2 linked regions of the Gluconacetobacter diazotrophicus PA1 5 genome follow. The protein of the gene in region 1 binds, or shares a complex with, the protein of each later gene. Links are inferred from orthologs where the notes say so. Each region holds a gene or a part of one and is shown in the gene's direction. Other genes may lie near its edges.

Evidence for each region.
Region 2: rplL (region 1) and rpmA share a complex: the UniProt entries of both Escherichia coli proteins name them as parts of the 50S ribosomal subunit. The link is inferred for Gluconacetobacter diazotrophicus PA1 5 from one-to-one orthologs.

The regions. Positions count from the first base shown.
Region 1 is NC_010125.1:3,510,100-3,513,049, reverse strand. It holds rplL (50S ribosomal protein L7/L12), read left to right. Parts: upstream 1-1,261; coding sequence 1,262-1,639; downstream 1,640-2,950. Other genes in the region: rpoB (DNA-directed RNA polymerase subunit beta), read left to right, coding at 1,923-2,950; rplJ (50S ribosomal protein L10), read left to right, coding at 642-1,160; rplA (50S ribosomal protein L1), read left to right, coding at 1-334. UniProt on the Escherichia coli protein: The binding site for several of the GTPase factors involved in protein synthesis (IF-2, EF-Tu, EF-G and RF3). Is thus essential for accurate translation.
Region 2 is NC_010125.1:3,257,270-3,262,115, forward strand. The notes cover bases 942-3,926. They hold rpmA (50S ribosomal protein L27), read left to right. Parts: upstream 942-2,291; coding sequence 2,292-2,561; downstream 2,562-3,926. Other genes in these bases: GDI_RS15015 (aldo/keto reductase), read right to left, coding at 942-1,413; rplU (50S ribosomal protein L21), read left to right, coding at 1,909-2,223; obgE (GTPase ObgE), read left to right, coding at 2,734-3,786; proB (glutamate 5-kinase), read left to right, coding at 3,783-3,926. In the rest of the region: GDI_RS15010 (diguanylate cyclase), read right to left, coding at 1-586; more of GDI_RS15015, read right to left, coding at 712-941; more of proB, read left to right, coding at 3,927-4,846.

The DNA.
Region 1 (2,950 bases):
CCTGGTCGGCCGCCTGGGCAAGATCCTGGGCCCGCGCGGCCTGATGCCGAACCCCAAGCTCGGCACCGTGACTATGGACGTCAAGGGCGCCGTCACGGCGGCCAAGTCCGGTCAGGTCGAGTACCGCGCCGAAAAGGCCGGTATCATCCATGCCGGCATCGGCAAGGCGTCCTTCGAGGGCGACAAGCTGGCCGAGAACATCCGCGCGTTCGTCGATGCGGTGCAGAAGGCCAAGCCGACGGGTGCCAAGGGCACCTACCTGCGCAAGGCCGCCCTGTCCTCGACGATGGGCCCGGGTATTCGCGTCGACGTGTCCGCCTTCTCGGCGGGCTGATCGCGCACAGATGACGCGGCATCCGCACGGGTGCTGCGGACAGGAGGCAGGGCGCGTTTCCCATCCGGGACACGCGCTATGATCTTCCGAACCTGTCCATGACCGGATGTGGCGCGAGCCTTGATGGACCTTCGGGTCCGCACCCGGAAGACGGGGATTGCCGGATTCGGGCGGCCATGCCGCCCGCACTGGTTGTTCCGTTGTTCACAGGACAGGCGAACCGGAGGGCGCGGCCATCGGGCGCGGCTCTCCTTGGGTAAACCCGGCCTGCCAGGCCATGCCCGGCAGGTCACGACGGAGACGGGAATTGGACCGTACGGAGAAGCGGGAGTTTGTTGCCTCCCTCGCGGCCGTGTTCGCCGAGACGTCCATGGTCGTCGTCACCCGCAATGACGGGCTGACGGTTGCCGATGCGACGATCCTGCGGCAGCGCGTGCGTGCGGCTGGAGCGACTTACAAGGTCGCGAAGAACCGGCTGGCCAACCTCGCCCTGGCAGGGACCCGATTCGAAGGCATTTCGCCGCTGCTGAAGGGGCCGACCGCATTGTCGTGGTCGGCTGATCCTGTGGCCGTGGCCAAGGTGCTTGTCGAGTTCGCCAAGACCAACGAAAAGCTTGTTCTGCTCGGTGGAGCGCTCGGCACCCAGACATTGAATGTCGATGGGGTCAAGGCGCTGGCCGAACTTCCGTCCCTGGATACGCTCCGGGCGCAGCTGGTGGGGCTCATCTCCACGCCGGCCACGCGCATCGCGGGTGTGCTCCAGGCGCCGGCAGGACAGCTTGCGCGGGTTTTCGGGGCCTACGCCAAAAAGGACGAGGCTGCCTGAGCCATATGCGCCCCGCATGCGCGGGGCGATAAAATTCGCACAGTCTCGTGAAATCGGGATTGTGTTGCGCCAATCAGTGTATAAATTAGGAAGACCAAATCATGGCCGATCTGACCAAACTCGTTGACGAGCTGTCCGCCCTCACCGTTCTCGAGGCCGCCGAGCTCTCCAAGCTGCTCGAAGAGAAGTGGGGCGTTTCCGCCGCCGCTCCGGTTGCCGTTGCTGCCGCTCCGGCCGCTGGCGCCGCCGCTGCCCCGGCCGAAGAGCAGACCGAATTCACCGTTGTCCTCGCGAAGGCCGGTGACAAGAAGATCAACGTCATCAAGGAAATCCGCGGCATCACCGGCCTGGGCCTGAAGGAAGCCAAGGACCTGGTCGAAGGTGCGCCGAAGACCGTGAAGGAAGGCGTCAACAAGGACGAGGCCGAGAAGATCAAGAAGCTTCTTGAAGACAACGGCGCGTCCGTCGAAGTGAAGTAATCTACGGGTTGCCGGTGGCCTTCGGGCCGCCGTCTCCTGCTTAACACCAGGCGAGGGCGGGAATCCTGAAGGTTCCCGCCCCCTTGGCCGTTCTGGCGCCCTGACCGCAAGGTCTCGGGCGCCTTTGGCGGTAGAAGGCCCGTCCTGCGGGACGGGTGGGCGCCGGCAGGTCCGGTGGCCAGAGACAAGATGGTTTGTGATGACCCGCTTCCATGTGCCGCGATCCAGGTCGCATGGCGCGCGCGGAAGGTCCGGGTCGTGGGGGATGGGGGCAGGATAGACGATGAACGCGATGACCAAATCGTTCACGGGACGCAAGCGCATCCGCAAGAGCTTCGGGCGGATACCCGAAATCGCTCCGATGCCCAATCTGATCGACGTGCAGCGCGCCAGCTACGAGGCGTTCCTGCAGATGAACGTGTCACCCGACAGCCGGACGCAGACCGGCCTGCAGGAAGTGTTCCGTTCGGTCTTCCCGATCAATGATTTCGCCGGCCGGGGCCGCCTCGAATTCGTCAATTACGAACTCGAGGAACCGAAATACGACGTCGAGGAATGCATCCAGCGCGGCCTGACCTTCGCGGCGCCGCTGAAGGTCGTACTGCGCCTGATCGTCTGGGACGTGGACGAGGATACCGGCTCGCGCTCGATCCGCGACATCAAGGAACAGCCCGTCTATATGGGCGACATGCCGCTGATGACCGACAACGGCACGTTCATCATCAACGGGACCGAGCGCGTCATCGTCAGCCAGATGCACCGTAGCCCCGGCGTCTTCTTCGATCACGACAAGGGCAAGACCCATTCCTCGGGCAAGTTCCTGTTCGCCGCGCGCGTCATCCCCTATCGCGGGTCGTGGCTGGACTTCGAATTCGACAGCAAGGACCTGATCTACGTCCGCATCGACCGCAAGCGGAAGCTGCCGGTCACCACGCTGCTCTACGCGCTGGAGGGTGCTTCCTCCGCCGCCGCCCGCGCCGCCAAGGTGGCCGAGGGCGGGGACGTCGACGCGCTGGAAATCCGCGGCATGGATGCCGACGAAATCCTGGGCTATTTCTACAATCAGGTCGTCTTCACGAAGGGCCCGAAGGGCTGGGCGCGTCCGTTCGACGCCGAGTCGTTCCGTGGCCTGAAGCTGCTGGAACCGCTGGTGGACGCCCAGAGCGGCGAGGTGGTGGCCGAGGCCGACGCCAAGCTGACGGCCCGCATGGTGCGCAAGATCGCCGAGACGACCAAGGAAGTCCTGGTCGGTCCCGCCGGCCTGATCGGCCGCTACGTCGCCCATGACCTGGTCAACATGGAAACCGGCGA
Region 2 (4,846 bases), 250 kb from region 1 along the record:
CGGCCGGACCATTCCGGTGGGGCTTCCGTCCTTCCCAGTACCGCAAGACGGACAGCATCGCCGGGGTGGCAAGCAGAAGCCCCAAAGCGTCGCAGAAGACCCATTGCAGCCATTCCCCGAGCTGCTCGCTGGGGTCGTCCAGCACGACGCGTTCGAAGGTCGTCCCTGCCCCGGCCTCGACGGCCGCCGCCAGCACGGCGATGATCGTGAAGGCCACGAAACGCCGTGGGCGCGTCAGGTTCGTCATGGCCCCGCAGAATCGCCGGGTGAAGGGCGCGGCCAACACGACCAGGAAAACGTTGAGGACGCAGGCCAGCAGGGATTCGGGCGGAGAAAGGGCGCTCTGTCGGTTGACCAGCAGGTTAAGCAGGAAGCACGCGACGAGAACGCATGCCGCGAGACGCATGCGAAGCGTAAGCAATGCCGCGAGCATCACGGCGTTGGGCGGCCAGAACGACGTATAACCCTCGTCGTCGGAGCACAGGAAACGCGTCACCACGGTAATGGCGCCAAAAATCAGTACCAGGACGATTGCGTGCCTGATGCTTCGATTGGGCTCGGCTCGTCTACAGGGCCGCCAACGCATGCAAACCCCTCCGGGTACCACGTACGAGTTATGTCATGGGCTGAAATGCGACTGCAGGTGGTTCCGACCAATTAACACAACGTCGACGTTTCCGAAATGACCGCAGATCCGAGTCCCTTGCGGGGTCAGAATTCCTCGTGCCGGGCCGGGTCCTGGTCGAAGGTCCGCCCGTCGGGACGGGCCAGGGTCGCGATGGATGCCATGTCTTCGTCGGTCAGCGCGAAATCAAAGATCGACATGTTCTCGATCTGCCGCGCGCGCGACGCCAACTTGGGGATCGGGACCGCACCGACCTGATGATGCCAGCGCAGCACCACTTGCGGGATCCACCTGTCCAGGCGAGCGGCGATTTTTCCCAGCAGCGGGTCGGAAATCAGCCTGTTGGCGCGTCCCAGCGGGCTCCAGGCCTGGGTGGCGATGCCATGCGCGGCGTGCCACGCGCGCAGGTCGTCCTGCGGGAAATAGGGCGACAGCTCGACCTGGTTGATGCTGGGCGCGACGCCGGTTTCGTCGATCAGGCGCTGGATGTAGTCCGGCAGGAAGTTGCAGACCGCGATCGAGCGGATCATCCCGCGCTTCTTCGCCTCGATCAGGGCGCGCCATGCCTCGACATAGCGATCCTGCGACGGATTGGGCCAGTGGATGTAATAGAGGTCGTAATCCGGCGGGTTGCCATGACACGCCCCCTGCGTCGTGCATTGCCTCCCCGAAGAACGGAATGGCTGCGGCCCGATCCCGAGCGGCTGCGGCGGGACGACGCGGAGATTTTGGCGGGTTTCGCTGTCGAGGAGGGGCAAACGCGGGCCGGAACGTTCCGGCGCATTCATGCCAACGTGGCGGGCGATTGAGGCCGCCGGCGTCATGGGATCGAAGCCGGCAAGAACGATTGTTGCTAAACTGGCCACACGCCAAAGGCGTTTCAACGTGGCGGAGAGGGTGGGATTCGAACCCACGGTACGCTTGCACGCACAACGGTTTTCGAGACCGCCCCGATCGACCGCTCCGGCACCTCTCCATTCGCTAGCGGCGATGGGTCGGCCTTATAGGGTGGGGATGAGTCCCACGCAAGAGACCTTCATGCGTTTTTCCGTCATAATGTTTCGTCCCCCCTCCTCCGCGGCCCTGGAATGGCCGGGGCCGAGATTGGCGGTTGACGTGGGGCGGGACGGGGCAGTAAAAGCCCGACCTCGCCCTCGCGCAGACGGGGGATTGCCATGCCCGCCCCACGGCAGGCCATGGCCAATGACAAAAAGCGACTGGGCCGCGTCGCCTGTTCCGCAAGGGGCCGCACGCGCCAAGAGATCGGAAAGACAGGTTAGAACATGTTTGCAGTCATTCGCACCGGCGGAAAGCAGTATCGCGTTTCCCCGGACACCGTGCTCAAGGTCGAGAAGCTCGATGCCGAGGCCGGCGCCACCGTGACCTTCACCGACGTCCTCGCCGTCGGCGGCGAGAGCGGCACGACCATCGGCGCCCCGCTCGTCGCGGGTGCCACCGTGACCGCCACGGTCATCGCCCAGGATCGCCTGGATACGGTCATCATCTTCAAGAAGCGCCGCCGGCAGAACAGCCGCCGCAAGAACGGCCATCGCCAGCCCGTCACCGTGCTGCGCATCGCCGCGATCAACGCCGCCTGAACCCTGCCCCGGGGCCATGACGCCCCGGACAGGCTTATCAGGTCAGATCAGATTCAGGAGTTCAGGCAATGGCACAAAAAAAGGCAGGCGGTTCGTCCCGCAACGGACGCGATAGCGCCGGTCGGCGCCTCGGCGTCAAGAAGTTCGGTGGCGAAACCGTCGTCGCGGGCAACATCATCATCCGGCAGCGCGGCACCAAGATGAAGCCGGGCAGCAATGTCGGCCTGGGCCGCGACCACACGATCTTCGCGCTGGTCGACGGCCATGTGAAGTTCGAGCGCCGCGCCGAAGGCCGCGTCCACGTGTCGGTCGAGGCGTTGCCGGTCGCCGCCGAGTAAGCTTTCCCGCTTCTCGGGACCGTTTTCGACCCCGCAAAGGGCCGGTCCTCGGGACCGGCCCTTTTTGCGTCATGGCGCGGCGTTGCACCCGCGCCGTGGCCGCACGATTTCACGGCATGCCCCACCGGCATGCCTGCACAGGGCGCGCCTTCGCCCCGACCGGACCAGTACGATGAAATTTCTCGACCAGGCCAAGATCTACGTGAAGTCCGGTGACGGCGGCGACGGCGTCGTCGCCTTCCGGCGCGAGAAATACATCGAATTCGGCGGTCCGGACGGCGGCAATGGCGGGCGCGGCGGCGACATCGTGTTCGAGGCCGCGGGCAACCTGAACACGCTGATCGATTTCCGCTACACCCAGCATTTCCGCGCCCGCAAGGGCGGCAACGGGGCCGGGTCCGACCGGACGGGCGCGGCGGCCGCCCCGGTGCTGATCCAGGTCCCGGTGGGCACGCAGATCTTCGACGAGGACCGCGAGACGATGCTGGCGGACCTGGACCAGCCCGGCAAGCGCATCGTGCTGTGCCACGGCGGCGACGGCGGCCGGGGCAACGCCCATTTCAAGACCAGCACCAACCGCGCCCCCCGCCGCGCGGACAAGGGCTGGCCGGGCGAGGAGCGCTGGATCTGGCTGCGGCTGAAGCTGATCGCCGATGTCGGACTGGTCGGCCTGCCCAATGCCGGCAAGTCCACCTTCCTGTCGGTCGTCTCGGCCGCGCGGCCCAAGATCGCGGATTATCCGTTCACCACCCTGCATCCGCAACTGGGCGTCGTGCGCCTGTCGGTGGCCGAGGAATTCGTGATCGCGGACATTCCCGGCCTGATCGAGGGCGCGCACGAGGGCGCGGGGCTGGGCGACCGCTTCCTGGGCCATGTCGAACGCTGCGCCGTGCTGCTGCACCTGGTCGACGGGGCGGCGGGCGACGTCGTGAAGGCGTGGCGCACCATCCGGCACGAACTGGAAGCCTATGATGGCGGGCTGGCCGCCAAGCCGGAAATCATCGCCCTGAACAAGATCGACGCCATGACGCCGCAGCAGATTTCCAGCCGCCGCCGCGCGCTGGAAAAGGCCAGCGGCATGCCGGTCGTCACCCTATCCGGCGTCACGCGGCAGAATCTGGACGACGTGCTGCGCCTGCTGCAGGACCGCGTGACCGCGACCCGCGAGGCCGCGCGCGACGCGGCCCCGCCGCAGGCCGCGGCCGGGCGGGAGGAAACGGCGTGACCGCCCCCGAATCCACCGGCCTGCCCGACCTGGGCGCCGCCCGCCGCGTCGTCGTGAAGATCGGCAGCGCGCTGGTCGTGGATTCGGGGACCGAGCCCGGCCAGGCCGCGCCGCGCGCCGCCTGGCTGGACAGCGTCGCCCGCGACATTGCGGAGCTTCGGCGCGCCGGCACCGACATCATCGTCGTGTCCTCGGGCGCCATCGCGCTGGCGCGGCACGGGCTGGGACTGACGCGCCGCACCCTGCGGCTGGAGGAAAAGCAGGCCGCGGCCTCGGTCGGGCAGATCCGCCTGGCCCAGGCCTGGACCGACGCGCTGTCGGTGCACGGACTGGTCGCCGCGCAATTGCTGCTGACCCCCGACGACACCGAGGACCGGCGCCGCTACCTGAACGCCCGCGCCACGCTGGACACCCTGCTGGGCCTGGGCTGCGTGCCCGTGATCAACGAGAACGACGCGATCGCCACCACCGAAATCCGCTTCGGCGACAATGACCGCCTGGCCGCCCGGGTGGCGGAAATGACCGGCGCCGACCAGTTGATCCTGCTGTCGGACATCGACGGGCTCTATACCGCCGACCCGCGCATCGACCCCACGGCGCGGCACCTGCCGGTCATCCCCGCCCTGACGGCGGAGATCGAGGCCATGGGTGGCGCCCCGCCACCGGGCTATTCCTCGGGCGGGATGCGCACCAAGCTGATGGCGGCGCGCATCGCCACCCAGGCCGGCTGCGCGATGGCCATCACGATCGGCAAGGACGTCCACCCGCTGGCCCGGCTGCGCCAGGGGGCGCGCTGCTCGTGGTTCCTGCCGATGCCGGACGGGCGTTCGGCGCGCAAGCGCTGGATCGCGGGCGGCCTGGCCCCCGCGGGGCGGCTGGCCATCGATGACGGCGCCCGCCGCGCGCTGGCCACCGGGTCGTCGCTGCTGCCCGCCGGGGTACGCACGGTGGAGGGCGACTTCGAACGCGGCGACCTGCTGCTGGTCACCGACCTGGACGGGAACGAGATCGCGCGCGGCCTGTCGGCCTACAGCGCCGCCGACGCCCGCCAGATCGCCGG